One region of the Streptomyces sp. NPDC060366 genome, then DNA from elsewhere that is predicted to be linked to it. Evidence: riboswitches for the same ligand, from Rfam matches in the RefSeq annotation. Region 1 holds a riboswitch; each other region holds the start of a gene.

Region 1 (3,260 bases):
CGTCGTCCGGGTCGCTGCCCGGACGGATGATGTCGTTGCCGCCGGCGCAGAACGTTACGAGGTCCGGGGCGAGTTGCTTGGCGCGCGGGATCTGCTCGGCCACGATCTGGTCGAGCAGCCGTCCTCGTACGGCGAGGTTGGCGTACCGGAACGACCCGTGGTTCGGGTCGTCGACGGCCGCCCCGTCGGGTGTCCGGTCGGCGAGCAGTACGGCGAGCCGGTCCGCCCAGCCGACATAGACGCCGCCCGGTCCGGGATCGCCGACGCCCTCGGTGAAACTGTCACCGATGGCGGCGTACGACCCGAAGACAGTTCTGGTTTCTCTTCTCGAATCGTCAGCCACAGCGAAACATCTTTCACCCGCGTATGTGACCTACGCGACCGTAAGGAGGGGTTGACGCCGGTGAGAAACACCACCGGTCAAAATTCGTTCAAGCCGGAATAAGGGAAAGGCCGTTGGCCGGCACCCGGGGTGCCGGCCAACGGCCATTTCCTGTGAGGTCCAACCGGTCAGATGGAAACGCCGTGCTCGCGCAGGTACGCCAGCGGGTCGACGTCCGAGCCGTAACTCGGGCCGGTGCGGATCTCGAAGTGCAGGTGCGGACCGGTGGAGTTGCCGGTGGAACCGGAGAGACCGATCTGGTCGCCGCCGGCGACGGTCTGGCCCGCCGAGACGCCGAGCGAGGACAGGTGGGCGTACTGCGAGTACTGGCCGTCGTCGTGCTTGATGACGACCTCGTTGCCGTACGACCCGGACCAGCCGGCCGAGACGACGGTGCCGGGGCCGACCGCCTTGACGGTGGTGCCCGAAGCGGCCGCGAAGTCCACACCGGTGTGGTAGCCGCTGGACCAGCTGCCGCCGGCCGCGCGGTAGGCGGTGGTGGTGGTCGCGCCGTCGACGGGCGCGGTGTAGCCGGAGCCGCTGCTCTGCGCCGCGGGCTCGTTCGCCGAGGTGGTGTCGGCCTTCGGGGCGGGCTCGGCCGGAGCGGGCTTCGCGGGGGCGGGCTTCTTCTTCGGGGTGGCCTCGGCCGTGCCCTCGGAGGACGCCTTGCTCTTCGCGCCGATGGTGAGCTTCAGACCCGGGTGGATCAGCGACGGGTCGTCGCCGACGGCCTCACGGTTGTCCTTGTACAGCTTGTGCCAGCCGCCACCGACCTTCTGCGTCGCGGCGATCTTGGCGAGGTAGTCCCCAGCCTTGACCGAGTACGTCTTCACGGTCTTGGCGGTGGCGGCCTGCTTGGCCGTCTGCGCTGCGGGAGCGGCGTGCGCGGCGGACACGGTGCGTTCCGGCGCCACGGACGGGGCGGCCTGCTCGGCGGCGTGCGCGCCGGTGGCACCGATGAGCGGGATTGCGATGGCGGCGCCACCCGTCCCCGCGGCGACGAATCCGCGGGTGATCGGGTTGGTCCTCGGACGGCGGTGCTTACCCTTTCCGGGCATGGCGGATTCCTCTCCGGCGCCTACGAGGTGAGCTGTCGGGTTCGGGCTGGAGATGCCCGGCCGCGCCGTGACGCGACTTCACCCCAAGCCGTCCGGAAGTCCGGACCGGCGTACTACCTGGGTCCCCCGCTCCTGCCACACGTGGATGAGTGCTGGGTGGATGCGGATTCCGAACGGCGGCAGGATTCGGCGATCCGCTCGGATTGCGGTGACCGTAAGCCGGGTGGACCGACCCGTACAAGCCGTTGTTTTCCTCCGGCAATCCCATGTCGAATATCGGTCTCCACGAGTGGTCACCCTGCGTGGATTACGGATCTTCGAATTCCGTGCGCCGCCCCAATTCCCCTTCCCGGCGCCGCCACACACCGTCACGGATATGATCTGGCTCACCAGCCGAGGACGATCTACGCCCATCTCCCCCGCGACCGGGGCACGTTGGACGCCATCCCCCAATACGGACAGAAGCCGCATTCGCGAAGCGATTTCGGCGGGAACGGATGTCGTAAAGTCGGAGCGCGACAGCGTCGGCGACGAGCGCCGGCCGCAGACGCGGAGGAGCTCACGTGACGCACGAGGTGCCGCAGCCGGTCCCGCCGACCGAACCCGAACTGGCCGGTGTACGCAACTTCCGCGACGTGGGCGGTCTGCCGACCGCCGACGGACGGCGCGTACGGTACGGCCGGCTCTTCCGCAGCGGCCACCTCGCGCACGCCACGGCCGAGGACACGGCGTTCCTGACGTCACTGGATCTGCACACGGTCTTCGACTTCCGCAACGCGGCCGACCAGAAGCTGGACGGTCTGGACGTCGAGCTCATCGGCGTACGCAATGTGAACATTCCGCTCACCGACCCGGCCGACGGGACCGAGTTCTGGAAAATGGTCCGCGACGGGGATCTCGACCAGCTCCGGTCGATCCTCGCCGACGGCAAGGGCGTGGCCCGAATGTCCGCTTCGTACCGTTCGATCATTCTGGACCGCACCGCCGAGCACCGGCGGGTGCTGCACGCCCTGGCCGAGGAGAGCCTGCCCGCCCTGATGCACTGCGCGGCGGGCAAGGACAGGGCCGGGCTCTCCATCGCGGTGTCGCTGCTCGCCGTGGGCGTGGAGCGGGACGCGATCGAGACGGACTATCTGAAGTCGAACGATCCGCACCGCAGGTATCTGGTACGCCGCAGCGATCCGACGCCCGGTGGCACTTCACCGGAGGTCATGGAGCTGCTGGCGCCGCTCTTCGACGCGCGCGCCGAGTACCTCGAAACGGCCTTCACGACGATGGAGGAGACGTGGGGCAGCGTCGACCGCTATCTCACGGACGGCCTGGGACTGACGGACGAGACGCGCGAACGGCTGCGGAGCCGTCTCGTCGACGAGGGATAGGCACGGGGTCGGCCTATCGGCCCTGCGCGCCCGCCTCGAAGAGCAGGTAGAGGAAGCCGGCCAGGACATGGCCGGCCACGAGGTAGGCGAAGAGCCGGATGGCGAGGCCGCGCGGGAAGTTGCGCTCCTCGTCCATGACGGGCTTGGCGGGGGTCTCGGCGGTCGCCTCCGGCTCGCGCGCGGCGGCGGCGTCCACGGGGTTGTCGGGCACGGTGTCGGCCTCTCTGGTCTGGTTCGAAGCTGACGGCGGATCAGCGGCGGGCGGCGGGGTGGATCAGCGGGGGTGGGCCCCGCCCGGCAGGCACAGCTCGGTGGTAGGGCTGGTCAGCAGGGTGTGTACGAACAGCAGCTCGGCGCCGTCGGGGCCGGCCGCCGCCAGGCGGTGCGGTGTCATCGAGTCGAAGTGGGCACTGTCGCCCCGGTCGAGCACATGGACGGCGT
Region 2 (3,260 bases), 770 kb from region 1:
GTGCTGCGCTGTCACCGCCCCGGCCAGCAGGTGGTGGCCGTCGAGATCTCCCTCGCCGCCCCGCTGGAGGCCGAGCCCGAGGGCCTGGACGGCATCGCCACGATCATGGCCCGCGCGCTGTCCGAGGGCACCGACAAGCACACGGCCGAGGAGTTCGCCGCCGAGCTGGAGCGCTGCGGCGCCACGCTCGACGCGCACGCCGACCATCCCGGCGTCCGGGTCTCCCTGGAGGTCCCGGTCTCCCGGCTGCCCAAGGCGCTCGGTCTGCTCGCCGACGCCCTGCGCGCGCCCCTGTTCTCCGAGAGCGAGGTCGGCCGGCTCGTCACCAACCGGCTCGACGAGATCCCGCACGAGCAGGCCAACCCGGCCCGCCGCGCGGCGAAGCAGCTCTCCAAGGAGCTGTTCCCGGCCACCTCGCGCATGTCGCGCCCGCGCCAGGGCACCGAGGAGACCGTCGGGCGCATCGACGCCAAGGGTGTCCGCGCCTTCTACGACGCGCACGTCCGCCCCGCCACCGCCACCGCGGTGATCGTCGGTGACCTGACCGGCGTCGACGTCGACGCGCTGCTCGCCGAGACCCTCGGCGACTGGACGGGCGACACCTCCGAGCCGCGCCCCGTGCCGCCGGTGACCGCCGACGACACCGGCCGCGTGGTGATCGTGGACCGGCCCGGAGCCGTCCAGACCCAGCTGCTGATCGGCCGGGTCGGCCCCGACCGGCACGACCGCGTCTGGCCGGCCCAGGTGCTCGGCACGTACTGCCTCGGTGGCACGCTCACCTCCCGGCTCGACCGGGTGCTGCGCGAGGAGAAGGGCTACACGTACGGCGTGCGGGCCTTCGCGCAGGTGCTGCGCTCGGACCCGCAGGGCACGGGCGCCTCCATGCTCGCCATCAGCGGCTCCGTGGACACCGAGTCGACCGGCCCCGCGCTGGACGATCTGTGGAAGGTGCTGCGTACGCTCGCGGCCGAAGGGCTGACGGACGCCGAGCGCGAGACGGCCGTGCAGAATCTGGTCGGAGTCGCGCCGCTGAAGTACGAGACGGCCGCCTCCGTCGCCGACACGCTCGCCGACCAGGTCGAGCAGCACCTCCCGGACGACTTCCAGGGGCGGCTCTACGCGCGCCTGGCCGAGACCGGCACGGTCGAGGCGACGGCCGCCGTCGTCAGCGCCTTCCCGGGCGACCGGCTGGTCACGGTGCTCGTCGGGGACGCCTCGGTGATCCGGGAGCCGATCGAGGCCCTGGGTATCGGTGAGGTGAAGGTCGTCACCGGCTGAGGCCGACCGGCGCACGAACCACACGGCTCAATACGCACAAACGGAACCCCGGTGACGAACCAGTCGCCGGGGTTTCCCGCTATGTCCGCATTCATAAGGAGGTTGCCTGAATGCCCTGTGGCGTGCGCTACAAAAGGGCCTGTCTGTTTGGTGATTGAAAGATGACCCCTTTAGCGTCGGTCCGGCTGTCCGCCAGAGCCCGCCGCATCCGCGGCACCGGACAGCCATCGCCGAGTCCCCGTCAGGCGCGAGCCTGGGGAGCCGGGGACCCATTCAAGTCCCTGGGGTGAATCGGGGGCCTTCGCGTGATCCGCGGAGGAGCCCGTAGGAGACCTTCCTGCTCCGAACCCGTCAGCTAACCCGGTAGGCGAGAAGGAAGGAAAGGACCAGCCACTTCATGGCGTTCACCCGTGCCACCGGGAAGCACCGTGCCCCGGGCCGAATGACGCGCCGGAGCGCGAACATCGCCGGAGTCGCCACTCTCACCGCGACCGGTGTCATCGGCACCCTCGCCTCCCCGGCGCTCGCCGCCGAAGCGGGCGCGTCCCTCGCCCAGGAGGCCGCCCCCGCCGCCCCGGTCCGCGCCATCGTCATCGACGACTCGCTCGCCGCGAAGATCGACGCCCAGGCCGACGCGCAGCGCCTGGCCGCCCAGAAGGCCGCGAAAGCGAAGGCGGAGGCGAAGGCCGCCGCCCGCGCCGAGGCCGAGGCGAAGCGCAAGGCGCAGGCCCGCGCCAAGGAGGTCCGCGAGGCCAAGGAGCGCGCGGCGCGCGCCGCCGAGCGCGAGCGCCTGAACGCCTACCGGCTCCCGGTCGCCGGCTCCTCCGTCACCACCGGCTACCGGACCGGAGGCGCGCTCTGGTCCTCCGGCAGCCACAGCGGCGTCGACTTCCGCGCCGCGTCGGGCACTTCGGTCGTGGCCGTCGGCGCGGGCACCGTCGTCGAGGCCGGCTGGGGCGGCGCCTACGGCAACAACGTCGTCATCCGTATGAACGACGGCACGTACACCCAGTACGGACACCTCTCCGCGGTCGGCGTCAGCGTCGGCCAGAGCGTCGCGCCGGGCACGTCGATCGGCCTCTCGGGCTCGACCGGCAACTCCACCGGACCGCACCTGCACTTCGAGGCCCGGACGAGCGAGGAGTACGGCTCCGACATCGACCCGGTCGCGTATCTGCGCGCGCACGGCGTCGGCGTCTGAGCCGGTACCCACCAACGACGAAGGCCCCGGCGTCCTGCCGGGGCCTTCCTCGTGTCGTGCGTGAGCGGGGTCAGACGGTCTCGGGAAGCTCGTCCAGACCCTCGGCGACCAGCTTGGCCAGCCGGTCGAGCGCGACGTCCGCGCCGTCCACGTCGGAGGTCAGGACGATCTCGTCGCCGCCCTGCGCGCCCAGTCCCAGCACGGCGAGCATCGACGCCGCGTTGACCGGATTGCCGTCGGCCTTGGCGATCGTCACCGGCACGCCGGAGGCCGTGGCGGCACGGACGAAGATGGAGGCGGGACGGGCGTGCAGGCCCTCGGCCCAGCCGACTTTGACGCGGCGCTCAGCCATGGTGTTGCCCTTCAAGTCACAGTTGTTGTCTAGACCAGTGTGCCACGAGGCCCCGGAGGGACCGGCGAGGCACCCCTGGGTCCACGAGAGACCCCAGCCTGCCCCGGCCGGGGACCCGCCGCTACCCGTGTGCGCGCCGTAGGCTCATCCCATGACGACGCCGTCACAGCACGCCTACCCCGATCACTGGGAAGCAGACGTGGTCCTGCGCGACGGAGGCACCGCGCGCGTGAGGCCCATCACCACCGACGACGCCGAGCGGTTGGTCAGCTTCTACGAGCAGGTCTCCGACGAGTCGAAGTACTACCGCTTCTTCGCGCCCTATCCCCGGCTCTCCGACAAGGACGTGTACCGCTTCACCCACCACGACTACGTGGACCGGGTGGGACTCGCCGTGACCGTCGGTGGCGAGTTCGTCGCCACCGTCCG
Region 3 (3,260 bases), on a different contig from region 1:
CCGGGGCGCCCGGCAAGCGGATGGCACTGCCCGGCGCGCGTGTCGTACTCCAGCAGCCGGGGATCGAGGAGCCCGTACGCGGCCAGCCGTCCGATCTCGCCATCCACGCCGAGGAGTTGCTGCGACTGCGGGCCCTGATGGCGCACATGCTGGTGCGGCACACCGGCCGGAGCGCCGAGCGGATCGACAACGACATCGACCGGGACACGATCTTCGACGCGCCGGGCGCCCTGGAGTACGGCCTGGTGGACCATGTCGCACAGGACCGCAGGGCGTCCCTCGGCCTCAACTCCCCCCGGTGAGCGCCCGATGCTGCCGGAACTGCCGCCGCTGCCCGCGCTGACCCGCGCCGAGGGCGACTTCGTCGACAGTTATCTCCAGGTCGTCGACCTGGTGGGCCGGATCAATCCGTCGCGGGGCGACGACACGTACGGCGCGCTGCGCGCCGCACAGGCCCTGGTGGCCAGGGCCGCCGAACTGCGCGACGCGCTGACGCTGATGCACGCCAGAGGCGAGAGGGAGTTGCACACGCCGACCCTGGACCGCGCCCTGCGGGTGCTCGACGGGGAGCGCAGGGCCGGGCGTGTCACCATGCCGCCCGGCCCTGCGACTTGATACGGGCCCGGCCCCACGGACCCGCGACACGACACGAACCGGCGGCCGACCGCCCCGTATGGACGCGTCCGTACGGGAATTGCCCGCTCGTTCGGCGTATCGACGCGCCCGCCGAGATCGGGACGGCGAGTTGCGACGGGTGATCGGCCGTCCGGCCGTAACACACCGCTGCGTCGCAGGTACAGCGCGTGAGTGGTCATATCAGCCGTTCACCGAATCGCCCACAGGGGCCCAAATAGCCCAAAAGTGACGAGGGTCACATCCAGTCGTTGCGGCTCGGAATTTCGCTGATGCCGCGTCAAGATCCGTTGGACGACAAGCCCCCGCCACCTCGGCGGGGCGGTCCGGGTGGACGCCGAGTCCTGCCGCCGCTCCGGATGACTGGTCGACACGAGTGGATCGGCAGGAGTGGAGGACCCGAGCAGTTCGGGGCGTTCCGACCATGGACCGCTCCTCGGGGTGAAGCCGCGCGAGCGGCCGGACATCTTCGCCTGTCCGAACCCGACAGGTCATCCTTCACAGGCGGCTGACGAAGGGTTGCGCATGTCCGCGCAGACGCATGTCCCGTCGCTGCTCTCCCGGGCCGGTACCGCATCGGTCCTCCTCGCCGCCGTCGGCGGCACGATGCTGGCGCCCGGCGCCGTGTCCGAGGCGCACGCCCAGCACGCCGCCGCCGCCAAGGCTCTCCATGTGGCCGCTTCCAAGAAGGGCGCGCCGTACAAGCACGGGGCGGCTGGTCCGCACCGGTTCGACTGCTCGGGCCTGACGGTGTTCTCGTACAAGAAGGCGGGCAAGTCGCTGCCGCGCACGGCGCAGCAGCAGTACAACAAGTCGCGCCACATCCCGGCCTCCAGCCGCAAACGGGGCGACCTGGTCTTCTTCCACTACGGAAACAGCGTCTACCACGTCGGGATCTACGCCGGAGCCGGCAAGATCTGGCATTCGCCGAAGTCGGGCCAGGTGGTGCGGCTGGAGCGCATCTGGTCGAAGAGCGTCTGGTACGGCCGCGTCCGCTGACGCCCGGCGGGTGGCGGGCCGTGCGCGGTAGCCGGTGCGCTGTTCCGGTGCGCGGGTGCGGCGGGTCAGCCCGGGGCGGGGACCGTCCAGGGCAGGGTGATCCAGACCGTCTTGCCGCCGTCCGCCGTGGGAGTGACGGACAGTCCGCCGCCGTACTCGGCGGTCAGCGCCCGGATGATGACCATGCCACGGCCGTTGTCCTGCTGGACCGCGGCCGGGAGCCGCCGCGGCCACCGCGGATGGCTGTCGGTGACTCCGACGCGCAGCCGTTCGTCGCGCTCCAGCGTGACGTCGACCGTGAAGGTCGGTGACGTCCCGAAGGTGTGCTGCACGGCGTTGGTCGCCAGCTCCGAGATGATCAGGCGAACCGTTTCGGCGGTCTCGGCGTCGTCGGGCAGGCCCCACTCCGAGAGGACGCGCGCGACATATCTGCGTGCCTCCGGTACCGAGGCGGGATCGCTCGGCAGGGTGACGGATGCTTCCTGATGGTCTGCCATGGCGACGCTGTCCCTTTCCCACCGGGACGCAGACCGACCTACGGCAGATGCCCGCGAGTACGTCCCCGGATTGCGCTTCGCGACACACTGCCATCAACGGCACCCGGCGCACGGGCGATCCGCCGGGATACGGCCCCGGTTGTCGCTCTAAGCGGTGAACCCTGCTACGCGCAAACGTATTTGAGCGGGCTCAAGTTTCCGGCCCCGGCGACCGAGGTGGGACACCCGTGGGCGGGCACCTACGCGTGCGTCAGACGGCCCGCCCCACGGCACCGGCGGGCGCGGTCGCGACGATCGTCGCGAGCGCCGCGGCGACCTGCCGGTCCGTCAGATCCGCACGGGCCGTGAGCCTGATCCGGGAGATCCCGTCCGGCACCGACGGCGGCCGGAAGCAGCCCACCACCAGCCCCGCGGCCCGGCAGTCGGCGGCCCAGCGCACGGCCGCGTCCGGGGAGGGCGCCCGGACGGAGACGACGGCCGCGTCCGGGCGTACGGCGGTCAGCCCCGCCCCGGTCAGCCCCTGGTGCAGCGCGTGCGCCACCGCCCGCGCCCGGACCGCCAGCGACGGGTCCTCGCGCAGCAGCCGCAGGCTCGCGAGCGCGGCGCCCACGGCGGCCGGCGCCAGTCCGGTGTCGAAGATGAACGACCGCGCGGTGTTGACGAGTTGGTCGATGACCCGGGCCGGCCCCAGGACCGCGCCGCCCTGGCTGCCCAGCGACTTGGAGAGCGTGACGGTGGCGACGGTCCCCGGGTCGCCCGCCAGACCCGCCGCGTGGACGGCGCCACGGCCGCCGTCGCCCAGCACACCGAGACCGTGGGCGTCGTCCACGAGCAGCGCCGCGCCCCGCGTACGGCACACCTCGGCCAACCGCGCGAGCGGCGCCGCGTCGCCGTCCACCGAGAACACCGAGTCGCTGACGACCAGGGCCCGCGAACCCTCGCGCGCTTCGAGCGTCTTGTCCACGGCCTCCGGGTCCGCGTGCGGTACGACGACGGTCTCGGCGCGCGAGAGACGGCAACCGTCCACGATGGAGGCGTGGTTGGCGGCGTCCGACACGACGAGCGAGCCGCGCGCGGTCAGCGCGGTGAGGGCGGCGAGGTTCGCGGCGTATCCGGACGACAGGACGAGCG

Evidence for each region. Region 1 has a riboswitch for cyclic di-AMP ahead of ACFWHU_RS00940 (LysM peptidoglycan-binding domain-containing M23 family metallopeptidase). Riboswitches for the same ligand answer to the same signal wherever they lie in the genome.
Region 2: it holds a riboswitch for cyclic di-AMP, as region 1 does, so the genes downstream of both, ACFWHU_RS04305 (M23 family metallopeptidase) here and ACFWHU_RS00940 (LysM peptidoglycan-binding domain-containing M23 family metallopeptidase) in region 1, are expected to answer to the same signal.
Region 3: it holds a riboswitch for cyclic di-AMP, as region 1 does, so the genes downstream of both, ACFWHU_RS20865 (C40 family peptidase) here and ACFWHU_RS00940 (LysM peptidoglycan-binding domain-containing M23 family metallopeptidase) in region 1, are expected to answer to the same signal.

The regions. Positions count from the first base shown of each region.
Region 1 covers NZ_JBHXDC010000001.1:234,683-237,942, forward strand. Annotated here, with positions in the region: gene ACFWHU_RS00935 (SGNH/GDSL hydrolase family protein) at 1-343, opposite strand, end outside; gene ACFWHU_RS00940 (LysM peptidoglycan-binding domain-containing M23 family metallopeptidase) at 511-1,440, opposite strand; cyclic di-AMP (ydaO/yuaA leader) riboswitch at 1,445-1,602, opposite strand; gene ACFWHU_RS00945 (tyrosine-protein phosphatase) at 2,016-2,819, shown strand; gene ACFWHU_RS00950 (DUF6126 family protein) at 2,833-3,015, opposite strand; gene ACFWHU_RS00955 (helix-turn-helix domain-containing protein) at 3,094-3,260, opposite strand, start outside.
Region 2 covers NZ_JBHXDC010000001.1:1,001,738-1,004,997, reverse strand. Annotated here, with positions in the region: gene ACFWHU_RS04310 (M16 family metallopeptidase) at 1-1,278, shown strand, start outside; cyclic di-AMP (ydaO/yuaA leader) riboswitch at 1,497-1,663, shown strand; gene ACFWHU_RS04305 (M23 family metallopeptidase) at 1,676-2,479, shown strand; gene ACFWHU_RS04300 (HPr family phosphocarrier protein) at 2,550-2,831, opposite strand; gene ACFWHU_RS04295 (GNAT family N-acetyltransferase) at 2,983-3,260, shown strand, end outside.
Region 3 covers NZ_JBHXDC010000008.1:108,992-112,251, reverse strand. Annotated here, with positions in the region: gene ACFWHU_RS20875 (ATP-dependent Clp protease proteolytic subunit) at 1-302, shown strand, start outside; gene ACFWHU_RS20870 (hypothetical protein) at 310-615, shown strand; cyclic di-AMP (ydaO/yuaA leader) riboswitch at 972-1,155, shown strand; gene ACFWHU_RS20865 (C40 family peptidase) at 1,159-1,632, shown strand; gene ACFWHU_RS20860 (ATP-binding protein) at 1,698-2,129, opposite strand; gene ACFWHU_RS20855 (8-amino-7-oxononanoate synthase) at 2,380-3,260, opposite strand, start outside.